DNA from 3 places in the Paenibacillus sp. WG02 genome. Region 2 is predicted to be linked to each of the others. Evidence: predicted binding sites of a transcription regulator. Region 2 holds the regulator's gene; each other region holds the start of a gene.

Region 1 (10,699 bases), 3.3 Mb from region 2:
TGGATCTTGGAAAACAAACCCTCGCTCAGTAAGGTGGACAGCAACCGACTGGTTGTGCTTTTGCCGAGACTCAATTCATCGGCCAGCTCGGTCAGCCTTTTTTCGGGCGTGTTCACAGTAAACAGTTTTAATAGGCGCAAGGCGTTTTTAACAGAAGAAAGGATTTGCGGATTTGTATTCGGCACGAGTTGATATAAGCCCCTCTTCGATTCATTTTACTGTTCCGCATAGAGGAACAATGGCATTGTTTATGTTCACAATTGCCTATTATTATACATACATAAGCGCTCTTATCCAATCCAGCTTTGATAAACCATTTGAGAGTTAGGAGATGTAGGCATGAACAGTAAAGAACTTTACGTAAAAGTGGTCAAACAGATTCCCGATTTGGATGTTGTGGGTCAATTAGACCCGCGAGTGTACCGTGTTCAACAGCAACAGGCGGAAGCCATGGCATCGGCAGAGAGGCCAAATTTCAATCCTTCCGATATACCGAATTTCGTTAAAGCGATGAGGGCTATGATGGGATGGAAGAACGAGGATGTTACTCAGACTGAAATTGCGATCGCTTTCAAGGTTATTGAGGGAACGAACGGTCCGATTCCGCTGCGTATTTACACGCCTTCACAAGAAAGAGGTTTACCGGCGATCGTATTCTTTCATGGTGGCGGCTTTATTGGCGGAACCGTTGACGTTGTTGAGAACCCGTGCAAAGCTTTGGCTGAAAAAGCGGGGGCTGTCGTGGTCTCTGTCGATTACCGGCTTGCCCCAGAGCATCCGTTTCCTGCAGGGCTAATGGATTGCTTCGAAACTGTTCAGTGGGTTTACGAGCACGCCAGTGAAATCGGTGTTAATCCAGAGCGAGTCGCAGTGGCTGGCGATAGCGCAGGTGGCAATTTGGCTACGGTTTGCGCCATGATGGACCGTGATAAAGGAACCGGCATGATTAAATTTCAAGCGCTTATTTATCCTACAGTGAATATGGGCGCTGTCGAAACGGAAGATTTCAAATGGAGTATGGATGAATACGACATTCGTAATCACGAAGAGTTCATTGTCGCTGGGATTGAAGGATTGCGAGGAGGCAGCGGCATGCTGCTAAATCTGTACTTGCAAAATCGCACGAAGCTAACTGATCCTTATGTAGCACCGCTATTGGCGAACGATTTAAGCGGCATGCCAGAGACCTTGATCGTCACGGCGGAATTTGACTACTTGAGGATAGAGGATGAAGCTTACGCTAACAAGTTAGCACGCTCGGGGGTACCGACGAAGCTGATTCAGTATAACGGCATGGATCATGCGTTTTTGGATAAGACGGGATTATATCCGCAAGCTGAAGATTGTGCCAATGAAATCGCTAAAGAAGTTAAACGTATATTTGCCTAAGGCAATCGAAGATGAATATTTTTATTCCAGCATAATGGAGACCGTCGATTCATTCGACCCATCTTACTCCACATAGATTTGTCTTAAAACCGGGATCAATCGTCATATATGCAGAATTTAGGTTGCTAGATGATTGAATTCATATTAGCTGTTGAATGATGTTGTAAAAAGTGCAACAATTTATGCCTAAATCTCGCCTATCTCCCTTCATTGTTGCACAATGTACAACAATTTAGCCCAATATAGACCATTTCGCATCAAATGAGTTCAAAATGTTGTACGAAATGCAACTTCAAGTTGCAAAGTAGCCTTTTGGCGTGTGAATTGTTGTAAAAAATACAACATTGGTAATCACGATAGCCAACCTCCCCTCACGAAGCGATATCCAAACCCATATTTCATTATTATGGATAATAGTCGTGAATTTGGTCATTCTAATGCTATCGTCCACTGTGTGACGAATGATACTGAAGACGACGGGGAGTGAACGTAAACGCATGTTACAGGGTAAAAAAAAGCATGTCTGGATTATTCTAATCTGTATCGCATTGTTCTGCTCATCCACAACCACCGCTTTTGCCTATGGTAAAGGGGCAAAGGGACCTGATGTCTATGCGGTGCAAGGGATGCTGAAGTCACTTGGCTACTATAGCGGACCTATTACGGGCTACTATGGTAATCAAACTTCATTAGGTGTTAAAGCGTTTCAAAGCAGATATGGCCTTCCTGTGACTGGGAATGTAGATGATCAAACGCTGCAATCCATCCTGTGGGCTTATGGTAATTTAAAAATTCCCAAGAAGCCGACACCACCAACACCAGCTCCTCCGCCAACTACACCTAAGCCTACACCTAAACCGCAAGTCCCTTCGACTACGGAGTTGACGGTGGAGGAGAAGCAAATGCTGGATTTGGTTAATAAGGAGCGTGCAGCTGTAGGACTTTCCCCACTAGCTGTCGATCCGGCGCTTACCAAAACGGCTAGACTAAAAAGCCAAGATATGGTCGATAACAACTACTTCTCCCACGACTCACCGACGTATGGCTCGCCATTCGATATGATGCAGAAGTTCGGAATTACGTATAACGCGGCAGGAGAAAATATTGCTTGCAATCAAAGTGTCCAAGCGGCTCATGAGGCGCTGATGAATTCTTCAGGACACAAAGCGAATATTCTTAGCAAAGATTACACCCATATTGGGATCGGCATCGTAAACGGCGGTCCGTGCGGTAAAATGTTTACCCAGCAGTTTATTGGCAAATGAAAATGAAAAAAAGAGCCCTTTGGGGCTCTTTTTTCATAGTATAAAATTAGGTTGCAGATACGGGCTTAATCGCTTCCGTCCACTCGGTAAATTTTTGTAGAGCAGCCCCTTGCTCAATCGCATGTCGGGCCAAATAAATACCTTCTTCAATGGACCCAGCTTTCTGGGAAACCCATAGACGCACAGCACTGTTCAGTAAAACCATATTCAAGTAGGGGAGCTCGGCATCTCCGCGAAGAACGGATAATGCCGTTTCAGCTTGCAGCTGAGCAGTCCATTCCATCTCCGGTACCTCGACCATTAATTCGTAAATTTCAGGATCAACAATGAATAATTCACTGGAACCCTCTTGAATGAGGTATGTCCGTGTGCGCTTGTCAATGGAAAGGTCCTCGGAGCCTTCCATGCCTTGCACAACAATACCGCGAGAGACGCCCAATTCGATTAATAAATTGGTGATTTTCTCGAACACAGTACCATGAAACACGCCGACAGCCATGAATGGTGCTTCCGTAAAGCGCAGCAGTTTCTCCGCTGTGTTGAACACGGTCCGCAGACCGAGTTCCTTGCGCAGTTCGCGCAGCTCTCCGAGCGGTGCACACCAGCTCTCCGTTGGTGCGAACAAGAAGCCTGTTCGCGCTGCAGCTGAGATGAGTGCTTCACGTGAAGCGTCAAGCGCGGGTACATCAAGAGCCGCTAGCACGTCGGACAGCGTAATGCCCCATTTTGGCGGCATGCTTGGGCTGCCGTGCAGCGTAGTTGGAAGTCCGCAGGCCGCGAGAACGAACGCGGTCGGCAAAGTCGCGATGAACGTACGTGAGCGTCCATCATAAGGTCCGGCGCAATCCATGCTGCCGGGAATTGGATAAGTATTAACGCGCTGGCGCAAAGCATCGATGAAGGCTTTCAACTCTTCGGGGGATTCCATTTTGATGCGTTCTGCAACGAGAAAAGCACCCATTTGAGCTTGTGTTGCGGCTCCGGTTAGTATGAGCTCCGCTGCTTGGGAAGCCTCTTCATAGGTAAGATCTCTGGCTCCGCGCTTTCCGCGTCCTACTTCTTTTAATAATGATATCATCGTTTGCGACCTCCTTGATTCTGATCCTTTAGTATTTGATATACCTTGACGATGGAGGTAGCAACGTCTACCATACGTTTACGTTCATTCATGGCTTGTTTACGCAGAAAATCATAAGCCTCCGCTTCGGAGATGCCTTTGATTTCACATAAGATTCGCTTCGCTTGATCGACCCATTTGCGTTCCTCTAGTTTGGAGAGAAGCTGTTCGCGCTCTTGATGCCATTCAGTCCGCCTAAAGTAATGATTCACACCAAGGAGCAGTGCACAGTGAATTTCTAGAGGACTCATCGCAGAGCCGATTAAACCATCAATACCCGCATCCATTCTACATTCATTAGAAGGGAAAGTGCGAGCATCACACCACCAGAAAAGGGGAAGGCTGCGATGAGCAAGCACACGGGAGCGCCATGGCTCTACTTGATCAGGGCCTACGGATAATAATACCGCATCGACCTTGGGAATCATAAATGAAATTTCTTTTTCATTAGATGCTGCATATATACGAAATCCCAAATCCTTCAGCATTGCTTCAGGCAAGGACTCCTTTTCGTTATCCGTAACATTCAGCTCGGTAGTCGACGACGAGGAGGAGGTAGCTGAGCGAGTTGGTTTAAACTCGTCGATCAGTATAAATGATTGTAACATTTGAATACCTCCTATCATGGATAGCTTCTTACCGAATGGCAACTTCATGTAAGGTTTTCTTAATGAAATGATTTATTATACGGCATTACTATAGCATATGACCTTAAATTTTGTCGATATGGTAGAGGGAATCTCACATATAAAATTTTGTGTTATGTTTATTGACACGATGGCAATGTCATACTATAATCAATTCAGAAACCGGCACAATGATGTGCCACTAACGAAGGCAATGGCGCCTATCCCCTTACAAATACGTAACCGGATAGGCTATTTATGTTCTAATTACAGAAAATCATCTAACATGCTGTTCACGATGATGTGGCAGCAGTGGCAAAGAGGCCGATAAGCATCCCACACACATGTTGGGGTATGTTTGTCGGCCTTTTCTGTCAAAGAACAGTCAAACATGTCTGGGTAGGAAAAAAGAAGGCGAAAAGCCTCACAAAAGGAGAGGGAAAGCATGGTTGATCGGAAAAGTTTTATGCAAGTGGGGCACAAAGGGTCATTGTTCAGTTCATTCTTATATTTTGACATGAGCTTCATGGTTTGGGTTCTTCTTGGGCCGCTAGCGGTTATTCTCGCTAATGATTTTCATCTAAATGCTGCTGAAAAAGCGAATCTCGTTGCTTTGCCTACCTTGGGTGGAGCCGTACTTAGATTGGTATTGGGTGTTCTGACAGATAAGATAGGTCCTAAGCTTACAGGACAAATCGGACTAACGTTAACCTTAGTACCTTTATTCTGGGGTTGGCAGTTTGCAAACACGATGGGGGATATGTACTTTGTTGCTCTGATGCTGGGTATTGCAGGAGCGAGTTTTGCGGCAGCATTACCGCTTGCCAGCAGCTGGTACCCGCCGCAGTATCAAGGTTTAGCGATGGGAATTGCAGGGGCAGGCAATAGTGGAACGATCTTCGCTACCTTATTTGCAAACCGAATAGCGCAGCATTATGGAGATTGGCATGTTGTTTTCGGTATTGCGATGATTCCGATTGCGTTAACCTTAATCATCTTTAGTGTACTGGCAAAGGATAGCCCGAATAAACCTGCGCCGAAAACGATTGCGGAATACGGCAAAGTATTGAAACAGAAAGATTCCTGGTTGTTCTGTATTTTATATAGTGTAACGTTTGGTGGATTCGTCGGAATGGCCTCTTACTTGACCATTTTCTTTAATTCTCAATACGGTCTCTCTCCGGTTCGTGCAGCAGATTTTACAACTTTATGCGTAATCGGCGGCAGCTTCTTCCGACCAGTAGGCGGCTGGCTGGCAGACAAAATTGGCGGTATTCGGATGTTAATGGTCTTGTACGGTGTTGTCGCTTTGATGATGGCTGGCATCTCCACACTGCCATCACTTTCCTTCACTACGATTATGCTCTTCATTGCCATGATGGCTTTCGGTATGGGGAATGGATCTGTTTTCCAACTTGTTCCACAGCGTTTCAAGACGGAAATTGGAGTTATAACTGGAATCGTTGGAGCAGCAGGCGGCTTAGGCGGATATTTCCTACCCAAGATTCTCGGTAACTTGAAACTAACGACAGGTTCTTTTACTCCAGGATTCCTAATTTTAAGTGCTATTGCGATTACATGTCTCTTGTTGATCGCCATTGTGCAGGGGCAATGGAAACGTACTTGGATCGGTGAAGGCGGCAAAGTGAAGGTAGCTCCAGCTTCTATGGATAGTGTGCATGCTTAAGTAACAGCTTCAAGCCGCTGGTCGTGTGGCCAGCGGCAAATAAGTAAAGCCTTTGCTCATGCAGCTTGAGTGTCCAGGCTGCATGAGCAAAGACGTTTACTTGCTTACCGTCTTTGGAAGTTCAAATCGAACTTCTCAAGCTCCATATCCCAATTTGTCATTTGGGGGCGTGCGCTCCCGAATGGCCCTTTTTTCAGCAAAAATGCACCTTTTAATAGTAAACGGATGGGAAGGATGATCACAATGACAGTCAAGAAAGAGAAGTTGGTCCTGGTCGGAAACGGAATGGCGGGCGTTAATGCTGTTGAACATTTACTTAAACTTACACCTGATAAATATGAGGTTACGATTTTTGGCAGTGAACCGCATCCGAACTATAACCGAATCTTGTTGTCCTACGTACTTGCGGGTGATTCCAAAGTAGAGGACATCGTCATTCATCCATATGAATGGTATGCGAATAACCACATCACCTTGCATACCAACCAAACCATTACAGACATCGATACAACAGCACAAACCGTAACGAGTGATAAAGGACTGACGGTATCTTATGATAAATTAATTTTGGCTACAGGGTCTAACCCCTTTATGATTCCAATGCCTGGCGCTGATAAGGAAGGGGTTATGGCGTACCGAACCATTAGGGATTGTGAAATTATGATCGAGTCCGCTAAAAAGTATAAAAAAGCGATCGTGATCGGTGGCGGCTTATTAGGATTAGAAGCGGCGAGAGGTTTCCTTAACTTAGGTATGAAGGTTGATGTTGTTCATATTGTAGATACAATTATGGAGCGTCAGCTGGATCGAACAGCGTCCAAAATGCTGCAAGCAGCGCTTGAAGAGCAAGGTATCAACTTCTTGCTCGAGAAGCAATCCGCAGAAATCGTGGGCGACAAGCGGGTAACTGGCTTGAAATTCAAAGATGGTACCGTTGCTGAGGCTGATCTTATCGTTATGGCTGTTGGGATTCGTCCCAATGTTGAACTTGCGAAAAAGGCTGGCGTTGAGTGCAATCCTGGCATCGTCGTGAATGATTATTTGCAAACAAGCGTTCCCAATGTCTATGCGGTTGGGGAATGCGCAATGCATCGAGGGATTGCTTATGGATTGGTAGCACCGCTTTACGAGCAAGGTGCTGTGCTTGCTAAACATTTGGCAGGCGTGGAAACGGGTCCTTATGAAGGATCTATCCTTTATACGAAGCTTAAAGTATCTGGTGTTGATGTATTTTCAGGCGGAAAGTTCGGCGAAGCAGAAGGTACGAAAGCGATTCGCATTCATGATGAGTTCACCGGTGTTTATAAGAAAGTTGTGATTAAAGACAATAAAATCATCGGTGCCGTTCTTTTCGGAGATACAGCGGATGGTACGAGACTGATGCAAATGATTCGGGAAGAAACAGATATTAGCGGCATGGGGAAAACGGCGATATTGACGGATGGCTCAGGTGGAAGCGGTGGAGCGTCATCAGGAGTTGCTGACATGAAAGATGATGCCATCATATGCGGTTGCAACGGCGTTACAAAAGGAACGATTTGTTCAGCGATCAGGGATCAAGGATTAACGACAGTAGATGAAGTGAAAAATTGTACGACAGCTTCTCGTTCTTGCGGCGGTTGTAAACCACTGGTGAGTGACTTGTTGGCATTTACACTAGGGGCTTCCTATGATAAGAACGCTGCCAAAGAGACAATATGCGCTTGTACAGACCATACACGGGATGAAGTCGTTACAGCGATTCGTGAAAAAGGGTTATCCCATGTGCGTGAAGTGATGAACGTTCTTGGCTGGAAAAATGAAGAAGGCTGCTCGAAATGCCGCCCTGCGCTCAACTATTACTTAGGCATGGTAAGCCCTGAGACTTATAAGGACGATAGTACTTCACGGTTTGTAAATGAGCGTATGCACGCTAACATTCAGAAAGACGGAACGTACTCCGTAGTTCCACGGATCTATGGCGGTGTAACCAATCCGACGGAATTGAAGCGTATTGCAGAAGTAGCCGAGCAGTTCAATGTCCCTACTGTGAAGTTTACAGGTGGACAGCGTTTAGACTTACTAGGTGTGAAGAAAGAAGATCTTACCGCGATGTGGGAAGCCTTGGATATGCCTTCTGGTTATGCTTACGGTAAAGCCTTACGGACGGTAAAAACGTGTGTGGGAGAAACTTTCTGCCGATTCGGCACGGGTGACGCGATGGGCGTAGGTATAGAGCTTGAGAAACGTTTTGAACGCTTAAACACACCTGCCAAAGTGAAGCTAGCTGTATCTGGATGTCCTCGAAATTGTGCGGAATCAGGGATCAAAGATTTAGGCGTCGTTTCGGTTGATGGCGGTTGGGAGCTTTATGCCGGAGGAAATGGCGGTGTGAAGGTGCGAGTGGGTGACCTCTTGACTACTATCAAGACAAAGCAAGAAATTATCGAATATACAGAAGCTTACCTGCAGTACTATCGTGAAACGGGTAAATATGGTGAACGAACAAGCGAGTGGGTGCACCGACTTGGTATCGAGCATATTCGTGATGTGGTGGAGAATGAGGAAGAGCGCAAACAATTGTGTGCTCGTATGGATCTAGCTCTTTCTGTGACGAAGGACCCTTGGAAACAAGCGATTGATAGCAAAAAAATTCAACGTGACCTTTATGAAGTCGTAGAGCTTAATTAGAAAAAGAGGGAAGTCGGGAGGAGCAGACTATGAAAACACAAGAAGAGCAAATGACTTGGGTGCTGGCCGTTTCTTATGATGATTTAGCTGTTAACACAGGAAAAACAATTCGGTATCAAGGCGAAGAGGTAGCGCTTTTCAAGCTGAAAAGCGGCAAGCTTCAAGCCATCCAGAACCGCTGTCCTCATAAAGAGGGCGTCCTTGCAGAAGGAATTGTATGTGATGACCACGTCTTTTGTCCGATGCATGATCGCAAGATTCATCTCCCTTCCGGTCTCGTTCAAGCTCCGGATACGGGCTGCGTACAAACGTATTCAACGAAAGTTCATGAAGGCATGGTGTTTATTGGATTTCAGATAAATAAAGAATTAGCCTGCTAACGCTTTGTTGACCAGATAGGCACATTAATATACATTGAGATTTCATAGAGAGCTTTATCATCGGGGGTGGGGTGCGTTGAAATCCGCATTATTGACATTACCTAAAGATCAACCCTCCTCCCATTGCTGCTTTTGCAGCATGCAGTGCGGATTGGAGATTATGCCGAGTGAGAAGACGTCAGGTCTCACGATTAAACCAAGCCCGAACTTTCCTGTGGCGACTAGCCGTCTTTGTCAGAAAGGATTGAATGCACTAGATCATGTGCTTCATACCGATCGGATACTTGAGCCATTGTCTAGAGTCAATGGGGAACCAAGGCGCTGGCAAACCGTGTCTTGGGACCATGCGTTTGCAGACATTGCTGAACGGATTCAAGGACTTCAAGCGACATATGGCCCTGATGCTATTGGGGTGTATGGCGGAGGCTCACTTACGAATGAAGTTAGTTACTTACTTGGTAAGTTTACCCGATTAGCACTTAGGTCCAAATACATTGATTATAACGGTAGATACTGTATGTCCTCAGCGGCCGCAGCCAGTAATCAGGCTTTCGGGATCGATCGCGGGATGACAATGCCTCTAACCGAAATTCCAAATGCGAAATATATCATTCTTGCAGGAACGAATATTGCGGAATGTCAGCCGACGATGATGCCTTATTTACTTGAAGCGAAGAAAAAAGGCGCAGTGATCGTTACGATTGATCCGCGTAATACGATGACTTCGAAGGTAGCGGATATCCATGTTCGTCTTCAACCGGGATTCGACTCTGTATTTATAAACGGACTCCTACATGTCATGGTGGAGGAGAAACTCGTTCACAATCGATTCATCGAAGAACGTACGGTTGGGTTTGAACAATTGAAGGAGGCCGTTAAGCCTTTCACCCCAGCAAGAGTGGAGGAGATAACAGGCGTTCTAGAAGCCGTAATTCGTACGATTGCTCGTGGATTCGCGAAGGCTGAGACAGGGATTGTGCTCACAGCACGGGGCTTGGAACAGCAAGTGAACGGGGTAGAGAACACGCTGAATTACATTAATTTAGCCTTGATCACTGGCAAAATAGGGCGCAAAGGCTGCGGCTATGGCGCCGTAACGGGCCAAGCGAACGGGCAAGGCGGACGCGAGCATGGGCAAAAGGCGGACCAACTGCCGGGCTATCGTTTGATCGAAGACCCAGCTGCGCGTGAGCATGTTGCCAAGGTATGGGGCATCGATCCGAGTGAGCTGCCGGGCAAAGGGGTTTCAGCCTATGAGCTGCTGCAAAAGATAGATGAAGGTGAAATCAAAGCCTTAATCATCCTCGGATCGAATCCGCTCGTATCCAGCCCGAATAACCGAATGGTGGAGCGAGCGCTGCAGAAGTTGGATTTGCTTGTTGTCGTTGATATGTTCGAAACCGAAACAGCTCGTTATGCCCATTATTTGCTGCCAGGGTCATCCTTTGCGGAAGCAGAGGGTACGATGACCAATCTGGAAGGACGCGTGTTTCACCGCCAGAAAGCGATGGAGCTTCCGGGAAATAGCAGACTTGATTTCCACATTATTTGTCAGCTTGCGGATG
Region 2 (10,699 bases):
TGTAACTTAGGTGTAATGCATCATCTATCAAAGCAACCCAACTTATCCACAGATAGTTACTGGGAATAATATAATTGACATATCCTCTCCTTCTTTTCCGAAAAGCTCTGAGGGCTGAAAGGCAATCGTGGTTACCACTGTTGTATTTTTTACAACAATTAACACACCAAAAGGCTATTTTGCAACTTGAAGTTGCATTTCGTACAACATTTTGAGCTCATTTGATGCGAAATGGTCTATATTGGGCTAAATTGTTGTACATTATGCAACAATGAAGGGAGATAGGCGAGATTTAGGCATAAATTGTTGCACTAAATACAACATCTACCTCTAAGTGTGAAGAAATCAACTTCATTGTTGCAGTTTCTACAACTTTACAACAATGAAGCTGATTGATGGACCGGAACTGTGGAGGAAAAAGCTACACAAAAAACCGCTGGCCACAAGGCCAACGGTCATCTTATGCACTCTTCGTCACAGAAGCATCGAATAAATTACGGAACGTGTCACCAGAAAGAACTTCTTCTTTCATCAAAATCGCAAAGGAATGTTCAAAAACACTGCGCTGCTGCTCTAAAAGCTCCTTCGTGCGAATCATGAGCGCATCAAGGATAATCGTATTCTCTTTCATAAGCTGATCCTTCGTCACCATCTCACGATCAATGATACCGAGGGAAGTAAGTCCTGAATCCATCATATTACGCACCATGGAAAGGGACTGCTCGAAATCGTTACGCGAGCCAGTACTGCGCCCGCCATAGAAGATTTCTTCAGCCGCGGCACCACCGAGAGCAATCATGATTTGCTGCTCAATATAATCTTTGGTGTACAAATAATGATCTTTCGGAGGATTATGACGCACATATCCGAGCGCTTTCCCCCGCGGACTAACGGTTACCTGTGAAACAGAGCCAGGGCGCACAATTTCAGCGATAATAGCATGCCCCAATTCGTGATAAGCAACGCGCTCTTTTTCCTCTTGCGCCGTTTCTTTATCCGTTCTTTCCCCCATCATCACTTTATCAATCGCGGAAGCCAGATGGTGCTGTTCAATAGCCAGTTTATCTTCTCTCATGGCATAGATTGCTGCTTCATTCAGAACGCCTTCTAGCTGTGCGCCAGAGAAACCAAAGGTTTGATCAGCGATCGTATCCAGAGAAACGCCTTGAGCCAGCGGTTTATTTTTGACATGAATATCGAGAATGGACAGACGTCCTTTCTTATCTGGTAAGTCCACTTCAATATGACGGTCGAAACGGCCAGGACGCAATAAAGCACTGTCGAGAATCTCCTTGCGGTTCGTTGCTGCAATAATCAAAATACGTGGAGCATCATTCGTATGAATACCATCCATTTCAGTCAATAGCTGGTTCAACGTCTGATCATACTCCCGATGTTGACCGCCATCCCGTTTACCGCCGATAACATCAATCTCATCAATGAAAATAATCGCATTGTCTTTGCCTTCTTTAACAGCACGGGTTCTTGCTTCCTTGAATAGGTCACGCACACGACTTGCACCGACACCCACATACATTTCCACAAATTCACTGCCTGAAGCGGCCATATAAACGGAATTCGTATAATGAGCGGCTGCTTTGGCCATTAACGTTTTCCCTGTTCCAGGAGGTCCAGTAAGCAGAATCCCTTTGAGCGGACGAATACCTAATTTCTTAATTTCTTCATGCTTGATTAGAAAATCAAGAGCTTCCATCAATTCTTTCTTAGCGCGATCTTGTCCGCCAATCTCATCAAACGTCAAGTACGAAGGCGTGCGATTCTTGCTTTTACGATCACCGCCACCTGCAGATATACCAGCACCGCTGCGGCCTTTTATCATATAAAACAAGGATACACCCAATACGCCAACAAATAAGATAGGTATCACATTTACACCTAGAAAGGCCAAAAAGATTAGGAGAACCGGTATAAATCCAATCCCAATTTCTTTATAAATTTTACTCATTCGGCCACACTCCTATCTGGGAAGTTCTAGGTAGCATGATGAATTTAGTGGCATCACCATCTGTCAGGCGAATATATACATAAGTTTGGTCCATTTCACTATCAACTTTCATGGTTGGAACACCCTCAGCATATTTCTGCAAGGTTGTTGGAATATCTGCATAATGCTTCGTTTCCATTGCTTGTGCTACCTCAAATAATGCTTTAGACCACCACTGGTCTAGTTTTTCGGACGGGTTGCTTTTCACATCAATATTCACAGTACGCTTTCCGATAATGGATGCACCATCTTTATGAATACGATCCACCACATTTCGTAAATTGGCGTCTGGGTTTAGACTAACTTGTATGTCAACTTGGTTATTGTCAAGTTTCATCGTTGAGCTCGTTACACCGGGAACCTTGCTAATGATATCAGATAATGGATTTTCCATAGCTAAGCTTGTATAAGCGAACCAACCACCGAATAAAACTCCAGCAGAGATAATAACACTCATGACGACAGGTAAGAGACGCAGCTTCATCAGTCAACGTCCCCCTTTCTATACGTATTTTGTTGCCTCAATTGCTATACGATGAGTATATCACGCGATGAATGCATTAGCTCTATGAAATGAGTGGAAACAACAAAACTCAGCCTAATGCAGGCTGAGTCTGTATGTATCCATATAGAGTCCATCTTTGAATTTGTAATAATCATAGAAATAACGTGTACCGCTGTTTTCTTTCTTTTTATAGAAAACTTCCCAGACATAATCGTTACCAAGCTTACCTGGCAGCACGCGTTCTATTTCTATCTCTGGCGCTTTTTTTAGAACGGTTTCCCGTACCTGCGTTTCGGTGAACGCTTCAGCTGTCATCTCCGTATGAATCCCTTTGTCTGAAACCCAAACGATGACGCCTTGACCCAGCTTGTCTTCGCCATAAACGATTTGGACAGGTTCATCACCATAAAAGAAATCCACTTTGGTTGCTTTCGTCATAATGCTTTTCTCGTAGGCTATTTCTACCGCTTTGCGCTTATCGTCCCAGTGCTCATTCTGAACATTTAAATAAAAGCGGCTAAGCACGACACCAAGTGTCAAAATAATAAATACACCGAATGTTAGGATCCTTGTTCGCTTCGCATTCATGAACGCCGCTCACCTCCCCCAGACGAACTTACAAGGAAATCACTTAGCCAATGAGCTTATCAAAGCATAGTTCAAACTCACGTTTAATTTTTTCTTCATCAAGTGTTAAACATTCTCCCTTGCGGACAATCCAATTACCGTCTACACACACATCAACAACATCTTTTGCACAGGCAGAGTAAACAATATGGGACACAAAATCCGTCTTCGGAAGGAAATGAGGTTGATCGATATCCAGTGCGATGAAATCAGCCTTCATGCCAGCCTGCAGTAAGCCTACATTATCTAACCATATGGATTCTGCACCCATTTTTGTTCCCATAAGAAGCGCTTCTGCAGCAGGCACAGCTAAAGGATCGCCAGAAACACCTTTGTGAATCAGCGCGGCGAGTCTCATTTCTTCGAACATATCCAAGTTGTTATTGGAAGCCGCTCCATCTGTGCCAAGTGAAACCTTCACGCCTGCACGAAGAAGTTCAGGAACTCGGGCAACACCGCTAGCAAGCTTCAGATTGCTTCCTGGGTTGTGGGAAATACGAACATCATATTGCTTAAGGACACTGATTTCTTCATCTGTGAGATGAACACCATGCGCGATGAGCGTTGGTCTGCTGAACACTCCATGCTTTTCTAAATGTGCGACTGGTCTCAAACCGTATTGATCCACATTTCCCTGAACTTCACGAAGGGTCTCCGACATGTGAGTATGGATTGGCAGATTTAAATCATGGGCCACTTGAACAATTCGCTCAATAAAGTCCGGAGGACATGTATAGGGTGCATGTGGAGACATCATTGTCGTGATTCTTCCATTTGCACCGCCATGCCAATTTCTTGCAAACTCCGTAGCTTCTTTCAATTTAGCATCTTGTACTTCCGGTGGACAAAGACCAATAATACCTCGGGTCAGAACACCGCGCATACCTGACTCTTCAACGGCCTTAGCCACTTCGTTCATATGGTCATACATATCTACAAAAGTTGTCGTACCGCCTTTAATCATTTCTAGAATGGATAACAGCGTCCCCCATTTCACATCTTGGGAGCTGAATTTGGCTTCCATCGGCCACATTTTCTCTTCTAACCAAATTTGAAGTGCTAGATCGTCACCATATCCGCGTAAAAGCGACATCGCTGCATGTCCATGCGTATTCACCAGACCAGGCATATAAAGCTTGTTCTTGCCGTCAATAACTTCGTCATAATTTTCTCGAGGTTCAGGTATTTCCTCACCGATGTATGTAATCTGGCTGCCTTCTATTACCATACAGCCCTTGATAGACGATTTTTCTGCATGATTTGAGATAAAAATACCGTTCATAATTAATGTTTTTTTCATACTAAAAATCCCTCTCTATGCTCATTCTATTAACAAACACTGCCTTATAAACTTTACCTCTTCGAGCTTGTAAAATCAAGGAAGCTTCACTATGTTAAGAAATTGTAAAATTTCACGGAATTTTCGTTGCTTTAAACACAATTATTATGATATTTTTAACTTCGTGAGTTTTTTCTACCATTTGGTCTGTTTATCTTATATATTCGATCAAAATCTAGTGCATATAGCAAAATATAGGAGGATTATATGACAACGTTATTCACAAAAAAGAACGAAGTCGATTTCTTGCAACTTCTCATCCGTGCTGCAGAAAACGCCTTGCAAACTGCTCAACTATTTCGCACAGCCATGATGGGGGATAAACCGCCTATTGAGTATGTTAAAGCGATTAACGATTTAGAGCACGCAGGCGATACGATTACTCACGAAATTTTTAAAGGTTTAAACAAAGTATTTATTACACCAATTGATCGTGAAGATATTATGGTTCTAGCCTCCAAAGTGGATGATGTAACAGACGGTATAGAAGCTACAATCGCTCGTTTCGACTATCTTGCTGTATCACATACAGATTCTTATATGAAAGAGTTTTCGGCTGTCATTGTAGACTCTTGCCAGCATATGCTGGATGCGTTCAAGCTTCTGGCGAAGAAAAAATACATGCAAATTCCTGAGCATACGGTTGCTATTAATTCCCTCGAGAATGACGGAGACCGTTTGATGCGCGAAGGGATTCGTCAAATTTTCATCACACGCAAAGACCCGTATGAAGATTTTAAACTAAAAGAAATCTATGAGCGTTTGGAAGAAACAACAGATGCTTGTGAAGATGTAGCCAATATCCTTGATAGCGTTGTACTTCGTTATTCATAAGACACATTCGTGTCCTATGTGGTACGAAGATAGTTTTCCATATGGAAAACTCTTAGGAGGAAATCATGTTAACTTATTTAATCGTCATCGTTGTGCTCGCCTTACTTTTTGACTTCATTAATGGATTTCACGATACGGCAAATGCGATTGCAACATCCATTTCCACACGAGCCTTAAGTCCGCGTGTAGCCATCGCCATGGCTGCCACACTCAACTTTGTCGGAGCCATGGTTTCCTCTAAGGTTGCCAAAACCGTTGGTGGAAGCATTGCCAACCCAGCCAAAATTGAACACGGCGTTGAAATCGTCATCGCTGCCTTACTTGCCGCCATCATTTGGAACTTATTGACATGGTATCTGGCCATTCCTTCATCTTCTTCGCATACACTTCTTGGTTCTCTAGCCGGAGCAGTTATCGCTGGCGCCGGAGTTCATGCAGTGAATTGGAGTGGTTTTACGCAGATTATTATCATTTTGATTCTATCGCCGATTATTGCTTTCGCCCTGGGTTACTTAATTATGATCTTGATCAAGTACATCATTTTATGGTCTGGTAACACATCAAGATCGAAGCTAAATCGCTTATTCCGTACCTTGCAAATTTTATCCGCGGGATTGCTTTCCTACTCCCATGGCGGTAACGATGCACAAAAAGCAATGGGTATTATCGTATTTGGTTTAGTAGCAGCTGGTGTTCAAACAGACTTGGAAGTACCGATCTGGGTGAAAATTGCTGCCGCTTTAGCCATGGGGCTTGGAACATCCATCGGTGGATGGCGAATTATTAAAACCGTTTCCGGTAAAATAGTTAAAATCGAGCCCATCAATGGCTTTGCTTCGGACTTAACGTCATCACTCGTTATTCAATTCTCTACCTTTTTGGGTAAACCATTGTCAACGACGCATGTTATTTCCTCCGCGATTATCGGGACAGGCAGTGTCATGCGCTTCCATGAAGTTCAATGGGGCACGGTTGGACGCATGTTGATCACTTGGGTTATTACGATTCCGATCAGCATCGCTCTCGCATTCTCGATCTACTTCGTTTTGTTCAGACTCATTTTCTAAAAATAAAGGCACGACCCAAGCTAATCGGGTCGTGCCTTTTTCTAATCCAAATAATAAGCTAAGCTTTGCAATTCGGTTGTAAAATCCGCATGGTGCACTCGCACTTCGGGAGGAACCTTAATAATGACGGGAGCAAAATTCAGTATCGCTTCAATCCCGCAATCTACGAATTGATTGGCTACATTTTGAGCTTCGTTCGCTGGGACCGTTATGATGCCTATGCGGACGCCTAATTCAGATAAAACCTTCTTCATCTCATGCATCGGTTGAACGATTAGGTTGTTGATCGATTCCCCGGCCTTGCTTGGCATTGCATCGAATACAGCGACAATCTTCATATCATTGCGTAAATAAGTATTATAATTGCACAAAGCGCGGCCTAGATTACCCGCTCCAACAAGAGCTACTTGAATATGGCGATCCAACTTCAGGATCTGTCTAATTTTTTCAATCAAGTAAGCAATGTCATAGCCGATTCCCTTTTTCCCGAATTCTCCAAAATAAGCCAAATCCTTACGAATCTGAGCCGGATTCAGATCGAGCTTTTGACCCAAATCCTGCGAGGATACCGTCGATACATTTTTCATTGCAAGTTCATTCAGAAAGCGTAAATAAATGGGCAGCCTCCTGACGACTGCTTCCGATATTTTTTGTGTTTTCAACTTTACGCCTCCCCCATCCACTCTTCAATCCTAGGTAACATTTGCTCAGTCGTCATATGCTCAATCTTCGGACCAGGCAATGAATAAAGGAAGTGCTTGCCATAATACGTATCAATCACTCGAGTATCATAGATGATAACGATGCCTTTATCGGATGCACGTCTGACAAGCCGGCCAAAGCCCTGCTTAAATCGAATGACAGCCTGCGGAACTGAAAATTTCATAAATGGATTTTCGTTGCGTTTCTTTATATTTTCACACTTAGCTTCAACTAGAGGGTGATTCGGAGGTTGAAACGGCAAACGGATAATAGCAAGACAGCTGAGTGCATCTCCAGGAATGTCGACACCCTCCCAGAACGAGCTGGTGCCCAACAGGACGCACATTTTATTATCTTGGAACATCCGGGTCAGTTTACTCCGATTGCCGCTGTCTACCCCCTGCCCGAGCACGGTAATCCCATGAGGCTTCAAATGGTCCTTCATCCCCGCATAAATTTGCTTAAGCATGCGATTCGACGTGCACAAAATCAACATTCGTCCTTTTGTAATACGGGCCACATCACTAAGCGAATCAATTAGCGCGTTGATAAAAACAGGATCACCTGCACCTTTGATCATTGGGAAGTCGCGAGGAATTACGACGAGTGCTTGCTCTCTGTAATTGAATGGAGATGGCAATTGAACGGTTTTCAATTTGCCCGATTCTTCATCCTCAGGAATGGCTAACCCTAATTGATCTGCTGAATATTGAAAAGATTTATTAACAGACAATGTCGCGGAGGTCAGGATAATACTGTCTTTGGTCTCAAAGAAATGCTGCTGCAGCAGACCGCTTACATCGGTAGGCACGGATACAAGCTGCAGAGACTTCGATTTGGCGTAGGTACCCGCTTCCATCCAATACACATAACCCTCATCGGCCATTTTCATAAAAAAGTGCAGAGCATCTCGGTGATTATACAGTTCCTTTACCGTGCCATTCAAATCGGTGACTAAACCTTGGACCCCGAAGACTTCCTGCATGTCCTTCACTTCATTTAACAATTTATCCAGCGTGCGGAGTAAATCATTGGCATTCAAATAAATATTGTCTTCCATAATCAAAAGCTCTCGCCACTCGGGTGGAAGCGTTTCGGACTTCATCCGCAGTACATACTGTGAGTTTTCCGATTGCGAAGGATCGCTTCTTGAAGATAACAACTCATAGAGCGCTTCGCTGAGCCGATCCCAATCCTCTTTGATTTTCACAATTTTGGGAAAGAGCCCGTCAATGGTCTGACTCCAAGCGGCCGCGCGTTCCGGCTGCTCATCCGATTTCTGCAACCGAAACCGCAGCATCGGCAGTTGGCCGCTGCGATTATCTTTATATAACCATAACAACGAATGATAAAATGCAGAAGAATGCAGCTCAATGCCAAGATGCTTACTAGCCACTTCTTCGAAGTGATGTGCCTCATCGATGACAAGGTGCTTGTAAGACGGTAGAAGGCGGTTCTCAGCCTTCATATCCGTGAAAAGGAGGGAATGGTTCGTGATGATCACATCGGCCGTATTTGCATCATTCCGAGCGCGGTGATAGAAGCATTTCTTATACCAGGGACACATGCGATTCAAACAAGAATCGGTGTCACTTGCAACCGAATACCAGAACTGCGCACCCTTATTTCCAAAATGAAGCTCCTCTTCATCTCCATGTTCCGTCTCACTTAGCCATACAACCATCTGTGCGGCCGTGATCGGATCTTCCTTCCCATTCTCGTAATCACGTGTCGTTAACTTTGTCTCGAATTTACGCAAGCATAAGTAATGACTTCTGCCCTTGAGCACAGCAGCTTTGAAAGGAATAGGGAAAATTTCCTTCAAGAGTGGAATATCCCGCTCACGAAGCTGTTCTTGTAAGTTAATCGTGTGTGTAGAGACAATCACTTTCTTCTCATACTTGATGCCATAATAAATGGATGGAATCAAATACCCAAGCGACTTCCCGGTTCCCGTTCCCGCTTCGATCATCAAATGCTGATCTTGCTCGAGTGACTTCTCGACTTCCCGGATCATTTGCTCTTGGGATTCACGGTCTTCAAAGATTTCGAATTTTTCCCGTAAGGCCGTTTTCAAACCTTGATGGAACTCTGTAAAAGAAGAACCTAAATCATCCGCATCGGAGTCTTTGCGCGTATCTTCCTCTTCGCCCCAATCCGTGACATTCAGCGTAAATTGCCGGAAATATCGATTCGTATCCATATCCACACTAGTGATAGACTCTTTGTAGATGCATATTTCATCGAGGAACCAGCCTAAATCGCTGTTCCCGTTTTCGAAAATGTGCTGCAGGCGCTGAATAGTTAGAAGTGGCAACCCAAGCAAGCGTTCCAAACATATAATCCATATAGCCGCCGTTACTTCCGCATCACTATCCGCTTGGTGCGGCCTTTCATGATCAATACCAAACAAACCGGCCACCATGCTGAGCTGAAGACTCGAAATAGAGGGAAATAAGATGCGAAGTAAATCCATCGTATCCAACACACGTCCTGTGAAGGGCGGGTATCCTGTTTTCGTTAATCCTTTTTGCAAAAAAGAAAGATCAAAAGCCGCATGGTGCGCCACAAGTACACTATCGAACAACAGCGGAAACATATCTGCCATGACTTGGTCTAGTGAGGGTGCATCCGCAACCATTTCTTCCGTAATCCCTGTAAGTGTTGTAATCGAAGAAGGTATACTTATCCCTGGTTTTACCAGAGAAGTATACCTGTGAGTAATTTGAAATTGATCTATAATGACGAGTCCAACCTGAATAATTTCGTCCGCAGGCTGACTTCCTGTCGTTTCAAAATCCAAAACCGCAAATTTCATGACGTGTACCTTCAATCCTTTCGTCCTGCACTTCTCCTAGCATACCAAATCTTATTAGGAAAAGGGAATACCCAGTTAGCCGCTTCCGTATTAGGATTCGTCCAAATTGATCAGCGGCTCCATGCAAGAAGGATCGGTGTGATACGCTTTTTGAAAATATTCAAAAGCTTTTTCCATATTCTGATTTTGCACTTGTATGCAGCCCATTGCGTTGTAGGAAATAGCCTTCATCTTGGTATTGTCGGTCAAGGGCAGAAGGAACTTGAAGTGTTGATAAGCTTCTCCAAACTCCCCTTTGCGCAAATGCCCCATCGCTAAATACACCCGAGCCAGCAAGAAATCCGGCTGCCTTTGAATCAGCACTTCGAATTCTTTGATCGCTTGATCGTACATATAAAGTTTGTAAAATCCCTGGCCCCGCATGAATTCATCCGTCTGTTTCCCAGACACATCTAAATCCATTAGCTCATCATGAAGGGTTTGGGTACTCATCGGTACGGCCCCATAAAACTTTCCCAACTTCTCCTCAAAAAGCAGCCACGCCTCGATGAACTCATCGCTCATCGTCTTCAACACCTGTAATTGTTCGTCGAGCTCCGCCTTTTTTTCCACATCACTATTCGGATATTCTTTTTGGATTTCTTCCAAAACCTCGTTCATTGTGGAAAATAAATGCTTAAACATTTTGCATCCCACCTTTGCTTCGAAAGCTTATCCTCATTCTTTGTAAACAGAGCCGATTTCATGCATGGAATTCATCCTCTTAAAGGATCGTGGAATGCTCTTCTTCCTTCAAAAGCTG
Region 3 (10,699 bases), 2.8 Mb from region 2:
GCTGCCCGCACCCGCTCCGTCGTTAATGATGCTGTAAATTTCTCCGTTCGGCATCGTAATCCGCTCGCGGATTTCCGGGTTCGCCTTTAGGTAGGCTTTCACATTAGGCATTTTATCCAGATGCTTAGATAAATCCAAGAACGCCCCCTGCGGTCCAAACTTCTGAACTTCTCCCGGGAAGACGGATAATACATCCGGCATGTCTCCCGATGAAACGGAAAGCGACAGCGACTCAGGACCTGACGCCAATTCCTGCTTTACGGTAATATTCGTCTCTTCCTTCACCCACTTCCATACGCCCCAATCCGGTTTGGGCGGCCATGACGTCGAATTTTCCGTAAATACACGGATCGTAGCCGGTTCCGGTAGCTTGGCTGATGGGGAAGAAGGTGAAGCCGTACTTGGTTGATTGTCTTTTGTTACCGATTTCGTATCGGTATTGCTGCTGCACCCCGTGACAATCAGAATGGAAGATAAGATCATGGTGATGGCAAAACTGCTTTTCTTTACATGTTTCATTTGGTAACCCCTTTCTGTATGCCAATTCAATTTATATGTTTGACTCCATCATCATAAGTAAAGGCAGCTGCTAGGTAAATAAATGAATGCCATGAAAACATCAACTTTATTCGGTTACATGAAAAAAAGTTTAACTTCCTGAAAAACGTTTCCTATCAAACAGGCAGTGGATCTGCCTAGGACGTCATGTTATTAGGGCAATGAGGGCTTCTCAACACATCCTCCTTGCCAAACTTGGAGACGAAACTAACTACGAATCGGGATGCTCGCTGTTTTCACGCCGACTTCCCGGCTTTCCGCCGACGCCATCATCATCAAGCTTCAAGCTCTTGGTTCCTTCATACACCGTAGAAGTAACCGAGGTAATATGCGATGCTTGCGCGGGCACGGTGGGCTGCCAGCCCACTGGGAACCCATTCTGAATGTCCTCAAATCCGCCGTTCGTTAGCATCTCTTGGTTGGACGGCTCTGCTCCGAAGGCAGTCTGATTCACGAAAGCGCTTGTAATCAAACTAACGAATAGGAGCATAACTAGCATTAATGAAATTCTTCTTTTTACCACAACACAGACCAATAACTTACACCTCTTCCAGGATTAGATTCCCAACTTGAATCTGCTTTGGTACGTTGCTCTCCCCCCCATCTATCCTTTTAAGATTCTGCAAAAAATGTAGTGAAACAGCAGGAGCTAGCACTTCCTGTGCTGTCACCATCATAAAAAAGTCCCACCTGTCCGTAAATTAACGAAAGCCAATGCGCCTTCAACTTTCTTCGGAAAACGGAAGATAATATCACGTTTCATGAAAATGTTTAAAAAAAGAAGAAAGCTCTGCGGGTGCAAAGCTTTCTCTAGGAAGGGATATTTGAGTTTTTGCGGAATTCAGTTGGCGTGACGCCGGTATATTTTTTGAACATCCGATTAAACGAAGTATTATTTCGATAACCGACCGCTTCTGCAACATCGTGAATTTTCAACCGATTTTTTTCCAGAAGATCCGTAGCCTTGTTAATCCTGATTTCATTGATATAGTCCACGATATTCATGCCGGTTTTTTCTTTAAAATACGAGGATAAATAGCCGCCGCTCAAATTCAGCTTTTGTGCCAGTACATCCAAATACAAGTCTTCGGCGTAATGCTCGTTTACGTAATCCATAACGAAGCAGGTGACCGGATCTTTCTGCTCGGCTCGTTGTTTCCTCTCCCTGACTGCTTTGGCGGCAAACGTCACCCCTTCCTGCAGCAGCTTCTCCACTTCGAGGATGGTGACACACTGCTGAATCTTTTCGTTTATAAGTTGCAACGCGGCTTGCATTCCGTCGTCCTCGACCCCATCCAATATGAAGGAGACTTCATTTTTAACTTTACTCAGCAGCATTTCGGCAAAGCCAGTTAACGATTCAGCCGTTAGCTCATTTCTATCCCATTTTGCATAAAACCGCGCCATAAACGCTTCCAATTGCTCGACGTTGCCTTCTCGCAGATTCACACTGAATTCTTTTTCCTGATTGGTTGTAAATCCGCTAAGTTGCCGTGACACATGCCCTGCTGTAACAATTTGTACTTCGTCAATCAGCTTGCGCTTGCCAAGCACTCCTTGAGCCTCCTGATAGGCATCTGCAATATGCTTCGAATGACTGAAAAGCGAGGTAACGGCCATGGTTATGTTTCCGTAATCGCTATCTTGTCCAAAAGTTGCTTTCATCCTTTCAAGCAAATCCTCCAGATCACCCATTTGCTCAATGAACACAAGACTCAGAATCTGATTTTGTTCGATTTGGAAAGTCATTGAATCTGGAAATACCTGGTTCATCTCATTTTCAATAAACACTTTGATGTAATACAGCCATTTCTGGAAGGACACATGCTCCCAAGCATAATTCTTCTTGCCCACCACATGAGAAAGAACAAAAACAAAATTTTTCTCTGTAAAATCAAGTATGACCGCAGCTGCTTCGTTATGTCGAATCGCTTTCAGATGGTTGAACAGCGCTAGCTGTTGATCTGTTTTTTGCTTATCGTAAAGTTGAGAGCTAATGATATCGAACTCTCTTATATTCGACCGGAATGGTCTGCCTTTTTGAGTTGATCTAATCACCTTTTGTAACGGATTGTTAATGCGTGCGGCGATGAGGAACGCAGCGATAACGCTCAACGTGATCGAGAGCACTAATATGGCGACAAGTGAAAGATTCAGACGCGTTTGCGAAGCAATTTTTTCTACCGGAACACGGTGAACGTAGGTAAATCCGCTCACTTTGCCAGTTGCATGGAAATAATATTTGCCGTTTACAATTAGTTCTTTGTTATCATTCTTCTGCAAATCACTTAAACTTATAAATGATTCCTGCTCCCCACGATTAAACATGGTTTGCCCTTGATCATTATACATAATAAAGTCATCGCTCGGAGCTACGCGAAATGCCTTGAACATTTTATCCGCATTGAGAAAAACAACGATCATCAAACCGCTGTTCCCCTTGGCTTTATATATAATCGGGATCAACTCGCCATTTGATTCCCTGTGTCCAAAGCTCTCATTGTAGAAACCGGCAGAAGGTAAAATTCGGCTGCTGTAGTTTTCGTCGAATTGCTGCCGCCAGAAATTCAGCGGATATTCCTTGCTGACTTGGAAGACATTGAACATCGTTTGCGCGTCGGTACTCGTGCCTTTCTCCAGAATAAGTTCATCGTGCTTTGTATACAAGACGATATTTTCGATGAATAAATAGGAATTGGACACCCATGAATTGATCTCCCTTTGCAGAATGGGATAATTAATATATTGGGGAGTATATTGAAAACGTTGGACTTCTTCGCTGTAGAGATACAAGTGCATTTGTTTATTGACCATTTCAATATGCTTCTCGTAACTCTCCATCGTACTATTGAGCATGAGGGTGTTGTATTGAACAATTTCCTTCCGGACGTTCAGCTTAGAGACAGAAATGGAATAGATCGTGAGGGAGACAAGTATCAGTATGATACACAAAAATCCTGCGACAAGCCGCAGGAATAAAGAGTTAGATCGGTTTCGGATATAGACAAGTATAGGTAGAAATTTACTCATAAGATCCCTCCTTTACTATCGATCCGTTCGTGTAATCTACTCACTGCTTCCTATTAGTTCCAATTAAAACAAACGACGTCACTTTTGTAAAGCATTAAACAAAATGTACAAATGAAATTAATCATAGTTCTTTTGCTAGAGATTCGCAGAGCTTTTCCACTGCTGCTGTGGGAGCTATCCAGTGAATCACACGCCTTAGTCAATTGCTCTGCCCAAGCGCACAAGAGGCTCACCCAACTCATCTCTTAGATGAGTTGGGTGAGCCTCTTCAATAACCTACTTCGTTACATTTACAATCATCTTCTCGCTAGATGTGGCTCCAGCATAGTTAATGAGCTCAGCACTCCGCAGGGATGTATGATTCACCTTTTCGGAACAATCAAGGTGATTGTCGTCCCTTTTTCCATTTCAGAATGAATAGTGATTTGACCGCCAATGCTCTTGGCTCTTTCCTCCATACTGAACAGCCCCACTCCTTTGGAGCCACCACTGCGAACAAAACCTTTTCCCCGATCTTCGATGCGTACTTCAACAAACGATTCTTTATCATGAACGAACACGTTAGCTTCTGATACATCGGCATATTTGGCCACGTTGGTAAGAGCCTCCTGTATAACGCGGTATATGGTCGTTTCCTCCAACGCTCCCAATCGCTTACGCAAATTGCTATCCAATAAGACCCGTATACCGTAATGCCCCGTGTAATTTTCTATATAGGTTCGAATGGCCGGCACTACACCCAAATCATCCAGAACAGACGGACGGATTTCCCACGCCAAATTACGAACTTCTTCAATGATTCCGGAAACCACATGCCGAAGCCCGGATATTTCAGACTTTTCACTTTCCCCGATCACTCTATCCATCTGAATCAACAGGGAAAACAGACTCTGTCCGATACCGTCATGCAGCTCACGAGAAAATTTTCTTCGTTCTTCCTCCTGAATTTGCATCACCTGCGACATCATAAGCTGCAGTTCCTCTTCGACACGCTTTAATTGCGTCACTTCGTTACGAATCGCAAGATACTGGTAGGGTTGTCCTTGCTCATCTACGAATGGCACAATCGTCGTATCTACCCAGTAGAATCCGCCACTTTTTGCTTTATTTTTGATCTCTCCGCGCCACACCTTGCCAGAGGAGATCGTTTGCCACAAGAGGGTCATGAAGTCCTTCCGATGATAGCCCGAGTTAATAATCCGGTGGTCTTGCCCGAGAAGCTCAGCACGTGTATATTGGGAGATTTCGCAAAACTTATCGTTGACGTATTGAATTCTCCCTTTATGATCCGTCACGGCAACAATGGAAGATTCATCTAGAGCGAACTTTACATTGGACAACTGCTTGAGAGACTGTTTCAAATCAGCTTGAAACAAAGAGTCAGTAATATACTCATCCATGTGGGCTATAAGCTCGGTTACATTTTCACCAATCACTTCCGGATACTCCCTGTTTTCATCCTTACTCAAAATTCAACAATCCTTTCTTCACCGCAAACTTGACCAACTCTGGTCTCGTTTTGAGCCCTAGCTTCTCCATTACGTTGCTTTTATGCGATTCAACCGTTTTTACGCTAATAATCAACTGTTCGGCAATCTCTTTATTGGAAAATCCTTTGGCAATCAGAGACAGAACTTCCTTCTCACGTTCCGAAAGGGATTCGTAAGGACCTATATTTTCTCCATGCTTCAAGCGTTCTATATATTCACTCATCAGCCTTTTGGTTGCTGTAGGATACAAATAGGCGTTTCCTGATGCAACGGAGCGGATAGCTGTCAACAGCTCCTCATGCGGAGCGCTTTTCAATATATACCCTGAGGCGCCGGCGTGAATCGCCCTAAACAGGTATTCGTCATCGTCATGCATGGTCAGAACCAGCACCGCCAAATCCGGCATCAGACGCTTCAATTCTGTTGTTGCTGTAAGTCCATCCATGCCATGGGGCATGTTCAAATCCATTAATACGACATCCGGCTTCAGCAATTGGGCTGCTTGAATACCTTCTTGTCCATCGGCAGCCTCTCCGATAACTTCCATGCTGTGCTTACCATTCAGCAGGCTCATTAATCCCGACCTGACTACGGCATGATCATCAACTACCAGAATTTTCGGCATACCCATCCTCCAATAAATCGGCTAGAACTACCCTATCATTACTCCTATTGTATTACTAATAACAAATAAAATGAATTCCAATAATGGAACTCATTTTGCTATTTCCCCTGTATTCTCCTTCAGATACCAAGCCAGCGTAGGAAGACCTTCCTGAACGACAAGGAGCTCGGCCTCCGTATATCTGGGCTGTGTTCTTTTGCCAATGAACAGCAAGCCTTTTATCAAGAGATTATCGGAATCCGTTAAAATTGGAAATACAGCTGCTGTCTGCAATTGCTCGGCAAGTAGGACAGGACAACTTCGTCGCACTTGATCGGAGTCAGGATGCGAGTCATCGAGCTTCACCCATCTGCCTAGGCGCAGGACGGAACCCGCTAATCCTTGGCCTGATTTAATCACCATTTGCTGATAGCGCTCATTCCTGCTGCCTGAAGCATACTTCCAACGAATGCGCTCGGCTTTGTCATGCAATGGCGCCAGTGCGATAAAATCGCTTGACGTTAGGCTTCGCAAACGCTCCAGCTCTTCTATGATGTTTGCATCCCCATGAGCCATATAGGCCACCTCCATTTCCTTACGCACCAGAGCCGATTTATTTTAATTAACATTGTAGACGTTTCCACTCATCTTGTATGTCAGGGAAAACCCTGATTTCGCAATCAGGACATTGCGCGAATTCACCTGCAAATTACCTCAGGAGTCATCAGGAAAGTAAGGGATTAACTTGTGATTTATCTCACACCATATAGGGAGTTTTCCCCCAAAAGATCAGCAGAACTCCCGATAAACAAAACCATCTGAACCCGTTAAGATAGAGATAACAAAGAAACGTTGAGGAGTTGGTACAGATGGCTGTTAAAGGTATTTTCGCCTTTTTTTCCGAAGAAAATTTCCATAAATTACAAAGCATTATGTATGTGAAACATGCGGAGAAAGGTGATTATCTGTTCTGGGAAGGTGATGTCGCGGATAAATTGTACTACGTAATGAAAGGCGGAGTGCGTATCACCAAGCTGTCGGAAACGGGTAAAAGCTTTATCCTATCTCTGCATCAGACTGGTGATTTGTTCGGTCAGATCGATCCCTTTCAGAACTCTGTACAAAGCTATAGTGCAGAAGTAACAGAAGATTGTGAGATCGGGGTCATTCAACGAAAAGACCTCGAAGTCTTACTTTGGCAGCATGGGGATTTGGCCATCGAGTTTATGAAATGGATGGGGCTTATGCACCGCATGACCGAAACGAAGTTCCGTGATTTGATGATGTACGGAAAACCAGGCGCACTCTGTTCGTTACTTATCAGACTTAGTAATTCGTATGGCGTTCCAAACGGTGAACATACGCTGATCAATTACAAGATCAATCATACAGAAATGGCCGATATGATAGGAGCTACACGGGAAAGTGTCAATCGGATGTTGAGTGATATGAAGAAGGAAGATGCGCTTGAGATTCAAAATGGCCATATCGTGATTAAGGATTTAACCTATCTCCGCGATGTATGCCACTGCGAAAACTGTCCGAAAGAGATTTGCCGCATGTAGCATTCCGATTGAAATGGTCCATTTAACTAGGAAAAGAAGGATTCAAGGTCCGTAAGCACTTTCTCCGTTAAAGGAATTACGAGCTGTTCTTCCATCGTAAAGTGATCATTTAAGATTAAACAGGCCTGTATGAGATGTGCCGCAGCCTCAATCAGCTGTTTTTTGATGACAATTGGCGTTAAATCGATGATGGTTTCATTGAAGGTCTGGATAAATGAAATCGCCAGCTGGTGATCCTTTTCCAGTACCCAAAAGGAGGGAGTGATCGATGGAGCCGATTGTCGATGAAAATAGTCAAGCAGAAAGGGAAACAACTCCTGGTCCTCCCATTCCGCGTGGCGCTCCAGTGCCTCCACAAAATCAGCGGTTTGCTGCCTTAGTTGCTGCAAGACCTGAACGCCCTCCGCAGGATCATCCAGCAGGCTCACTTCCTTAGCGCTATGTTCGAGAGCCTTTAGCTGCTGTCTTAATTGGTTATGCTCTTCCTTCAGACGATCCGTGGCAAAATCAAGTTCATCTGGGTTGGATGAGGCTATTCCCAACATACAGGTTATTGAAAGTGGTGCCATATTCATCCCTCCAACATACGTCTTTTGCTTCTATCTCTAGTATAAATGCTTTGCCGATTATCGCTGTGAGAAACATCACATCTACGTTTTCAAGACTCTGCTATATTTTTGGAAAGTACTTATTGGAAGAAATCATCACAGAAAAAGGCAGAATGGGGACTGACGAAGATGAAGAAATTTAAATTGAGCATAGTCAAGAAAATGGTACTTGGCATCACGTTAGTATCCACTGTAACCTATGGGACAAGTGCTTTTTTTATTTTTACCCTGCAAGGTTTATTTAAAGATTACATGCCGGATTGGCTGTTCATCTGGATCACCCTTTCTTTGGGTATATTCTGGACAGGATTTCTGGGATGGATTGCGGCAAAATGGTTCATTAAACCCCTACTTCAGCTTACAGACGCAGCTAATGAAGCTTCCGCAGGGAATTTGCAAATTACGATTACTCCAAGTAAATCGGATGATGAATTAAGAGCACTCAGCCTTTCTTTCTCGCTGATGATCGGAAATTTAAGAGAAATCATTGATGGAATTTCAGTCAACTTCATAGGAACCGATATGCATGTGGATGAATTGAGATCAGCGATTGGACATGCAGCAGCTCATGTGGAACTGATAACAACGACGATTGAAGACATCTCCCATGGAGCTGAACAGCAATCGAAATCCTCCGAAACCATGTTTATGTCCGTCGAACAAATCATGAGAACCACGGATGCGATTAATAAAGAAGCCCATGAAGCCCGGCATTTAACGACACAAATGATTATTACCATTAAGGATAGTGCAAGAGTGATTCAGTCTTTAGTTAATGGGATGCAAAGCCTTGCAATTTCTAATCAAGAATCTATACATACCGTGCGGCTTCTGGAAAGCAATGCGAAGCAAATCAGCGATATTTCGAGCGTTGTTGGTGAATTCGCCAATCAAACGCATTTATTAGCCTTGAACGCTTCCATTGAGGCCGCGAGAGCCGGCGAACACGGCAAAGGCTTTGCCGTAGTGGCGGGTGAAGTGAAGAAACTTGCCGAACAAAGTTCGCAGGCGGTTCATGACATTAACCAGCTTATCGATCAAATTCAGTCTGAGGTCAAGAATGTCGTCTTCAAAATTACACAACAATTCGAAATGGTTAATAAAGAAGCCGCGAATGGGGAGACAACCGCTTCAGCGCTTCAAAGTATTGTCGGTGAAGCTAATCAGGTCGATCAACTCGTGGATCATATTGCATCCATGGTCGCAAGCCAAGCTGATCAAGTACAGCTCACTTTAAATGAAGCTCGAGATGTCACCGACATTGCTGCCAAAATCTCTTTAGGCGCGAAAGGCGTATTCGCTTCAACACAGGAACAGACGGCCGTGATGGAGGAAATCGCTGCATCCTCCGATGTATTGAGAGATCAATCCGCAAGTTTAAAGAAACAAATTGAAATCTTCAAAGTGAGATGAAATCGGTCTCTGTCCTTGGAAATAGCCTTCCTACATGCACTGCTGAAGCATGTAGGAAGGCTTTTAATCGTATGCTTGATCAACCTTCGTCAGCCATCAAATAACCGGTTATGCCGTCCGTCGATTCATTCATCCAATCAAGCTCTAGATGGAAGTGTCTTAAATCGGAATCAATCGTCGCCGCATATGCTAACTTGAGTTCCCGGATGAATGTATCCCTATTCTCTGTTGAATGAGTGATGTTGTAAAAAGTGCAACAATTGCTGCCCAAATCTCGCCTCTCTCCCTTCGTTGTTGCATCTTGTACAACAATTTGGTCCTAAACAGGCCATTTCGTAAGAAATGGGCCCAAAATGTTGTACAAACTGCAACTTCAAGTTGCAAAATAGCCCTTCAGCGTGTGAATTGTTGTAGGAAATACAACATTGGTAACCATCTATCCAAAGATAAGCTCGTCACCCGAAAAAGGATTCAATCCTTTCAGGAGGCAGCGGTCGACTTAACCAAAATCCTTGTATAGAATCACACTGGAGATCCTTGAGAAAAGCCAACTGATCTTCCGTTTCCACGCCCTCGGCAATCACTCGGAGCCCCAAACCGTGAGCCATATCAATCATAGCCTTGGCAATCGATGCGTTCCCTCGATCCATCTCAATACCCTGAACGAAGCATTTATCAATTTTCAATGTATCAATGGGATACTTTTTCAAATAACTTAAAGCGGAATGTCCCTTGCCAAAATCATCAATGGCTAACTCCAACCCGATCTCTTTAAAATCATGCAGAACCGTCAGTACCGACTCAATTTGGTGTATGCTGATGTTTTCCGTAATTTCGAAGCAAAGATAACTCGGATCCAGCTCCGTTTCCTTCAATATTTGCTTGACCGTTTCAATCAAATTCTTATTCTTGAACTGTCGGGGCGACAGATTGATGGCACATTTCAAGGGAGGATAGCCTGCGGATTGCCAGGCCTTGTTCTGCTCACAAACCTTGCGCAGCACCCATTCTCCGATTTCGACAATTTGTCCATTTTCTTCTACGATCTGAATAAATTCATTCGGCGAAACCATTCCCATCTCGGGATGCTGCCAGCGAAGCAAGGCTTCTATGCCGTTGATCCTGCCCGTTCGAATGTCCATTTGCGGCTGGTACACAATTCTTAATTGATCTTTCTCCATTGCTTTTCGCAGCCCGTTTTCCAGTTTCATTTTCCGGTAGAAGGTTGCGTTCATATTTGAAGTGTACAGCTGATAATTGTTGGACTGTTCCTTGGCTCGATACATGGCCGAATCGGCTTGTTTGATCAAGGTTTCACTATCTTCTCCATGCAAGGGATAAATGCTGATTCCAATGCTGGCCGTTATAAACAGCTCCTGTTCGGCTAGGAAGAAAGGTTGAGCCAGCTCTTCCAGTATTTTCTGCGCTACA

What was found. Region 2 encodes Rex, which represses fermentation and respiration genes when NADH is low (regulators of the CRP and FNR family bind a similar motif). Its sites were predicted from a motif close to TTGTGAAATATTTCACAA; they were not measured.
Region 1: the regulator Rex is predicted to act here: its motif matches at 4,810-4,827, upstream of ACBP55_RS08835 (nitrate/nitrite transporter).
Region 3: the regulator Rex is predicted to act here: its motif matches at 7,880-7,897, upstream of ACBP55_RS35655 (hemerythrin domain-containing protein).

The regions. Positions count from the first base shown of each region.
Region 1 is NZ_AP036016.1:1,855,961-1,866,659, forward strand. Features, by position in the region: gene ACBP55_RS08810 (helix-turn-helix domain-containing protein) at 1-185, opposite strand, end outside; gene ACBP55_RS08815 (alpha/beta hydrolase) at 340-1,389, shown strand; gene ACBP55_RS08820 (peptidoglycan-binding protein) at 1,887-2,654, shown strand; gene ACBP55_RS08825 (anthranilate phosphoribosyltransferase) at 2,701-3,732, opposite strand; gene ACBP55_RS08830 (ANTAR domain-containing response regulator) at 3,729-4,379, opposite strand; gene ACBP55_RS08835 (nitrate/nitrite transporter) at 4,843-6,084, shown strand; gene nirB (nitrite reductase large subunit NirB) at 6,328-8,754, shown strand; gene nirD (nitrite reductase small subunit NirD) at 8,784-9,134, shown strand; gene ACBP55_RS08850 (molybdopterin oxidoreductase family protein) at 9,211-10,699, shown strand, end outside.
Region 2 is NZ_AP036016.1:5,116,963-5,127,661, forward strand. Features, by position in the region: gene ACBP55_RS23295 (AAA family ATPase) at 461-1,966, opposite strand; gene ACBP55_RS23300 (hypothetical protein) at 1,959-2,489, opposite strand; gene ACBP55_RS23305 (cell wall elongation regulator TseB-like domain-containing protein) at 2,604-3,098, opposite strand; gene ACBP55_RS23310 (amidohydrolase) at 3,142-4,437, opposite strand; gene ACBP55_RS23315 (DUF47 domain-containing protein) at 4,684-5,310, shown strand; gene ACBP55_RS23320 (anion permease) at 5,376-6,377, shown strand; gene ACBP55_RS23325 (redox-sensing transcriptional repressor Rex) at 6,419-7,039, opposite strand; gene dinG (ATP-dependent DNA helicase DinG) at 7,042-9,897, opposite strand; gene ACBP55_RS23335 (tetratricopeptide repeat protein) at 9,988-10,581, opposite strand; gene panD (aspartate 1-decarboxylase) at 10,661-10,699, opposite strand, start outside.
Region 3 is NZ_AP036016.1:7,904,317-7,915,015, forward strand. Features, by position in the region: gene ACBP55_RS35620 (extracellular solute-binding protein) at 1-519, opposite strand, end outside; gene ACBP55_RS35625 (hypothetical protein) at 770-1,057, opposite strand; gene ACBP55_RS35630 (helix-turn-helix domain-containing protein) at 1,369-3,588, opposite strand; gene ACBP55_RS35635 (PAS domain-containing sensor histidine kinase) at 3,951-5,057, opposite strand; gene ACBP55_RS35640 (response regulator transcription factor) at 5,050-5,703, opposite strand; gene ACBP55_RS35645 (GAF domain-containing protein) at 5,794-6,258, opposite strand; gene ACBP55_RS35650 (Crp/Fnr family transcriptional regulator) at 6,552-7,247, shown strand; gene ACBP55_RS35655 (hemerythrin domain-containing protein) at 7,274-7,816, opposite strand; gene ACBP55_RS35660 (methyl-accepting chemotaxis protein) at 7,985-9,268, shown strand; gene ACBP55_RS35665 (hypothetical protein) at 9,348-9,539, opposite strand; gene ACBP55_RS35670 (putative bifunctional diguanylate cyclase/phosphodiesterase) at 9,724-10,699, opposite strand, start outside.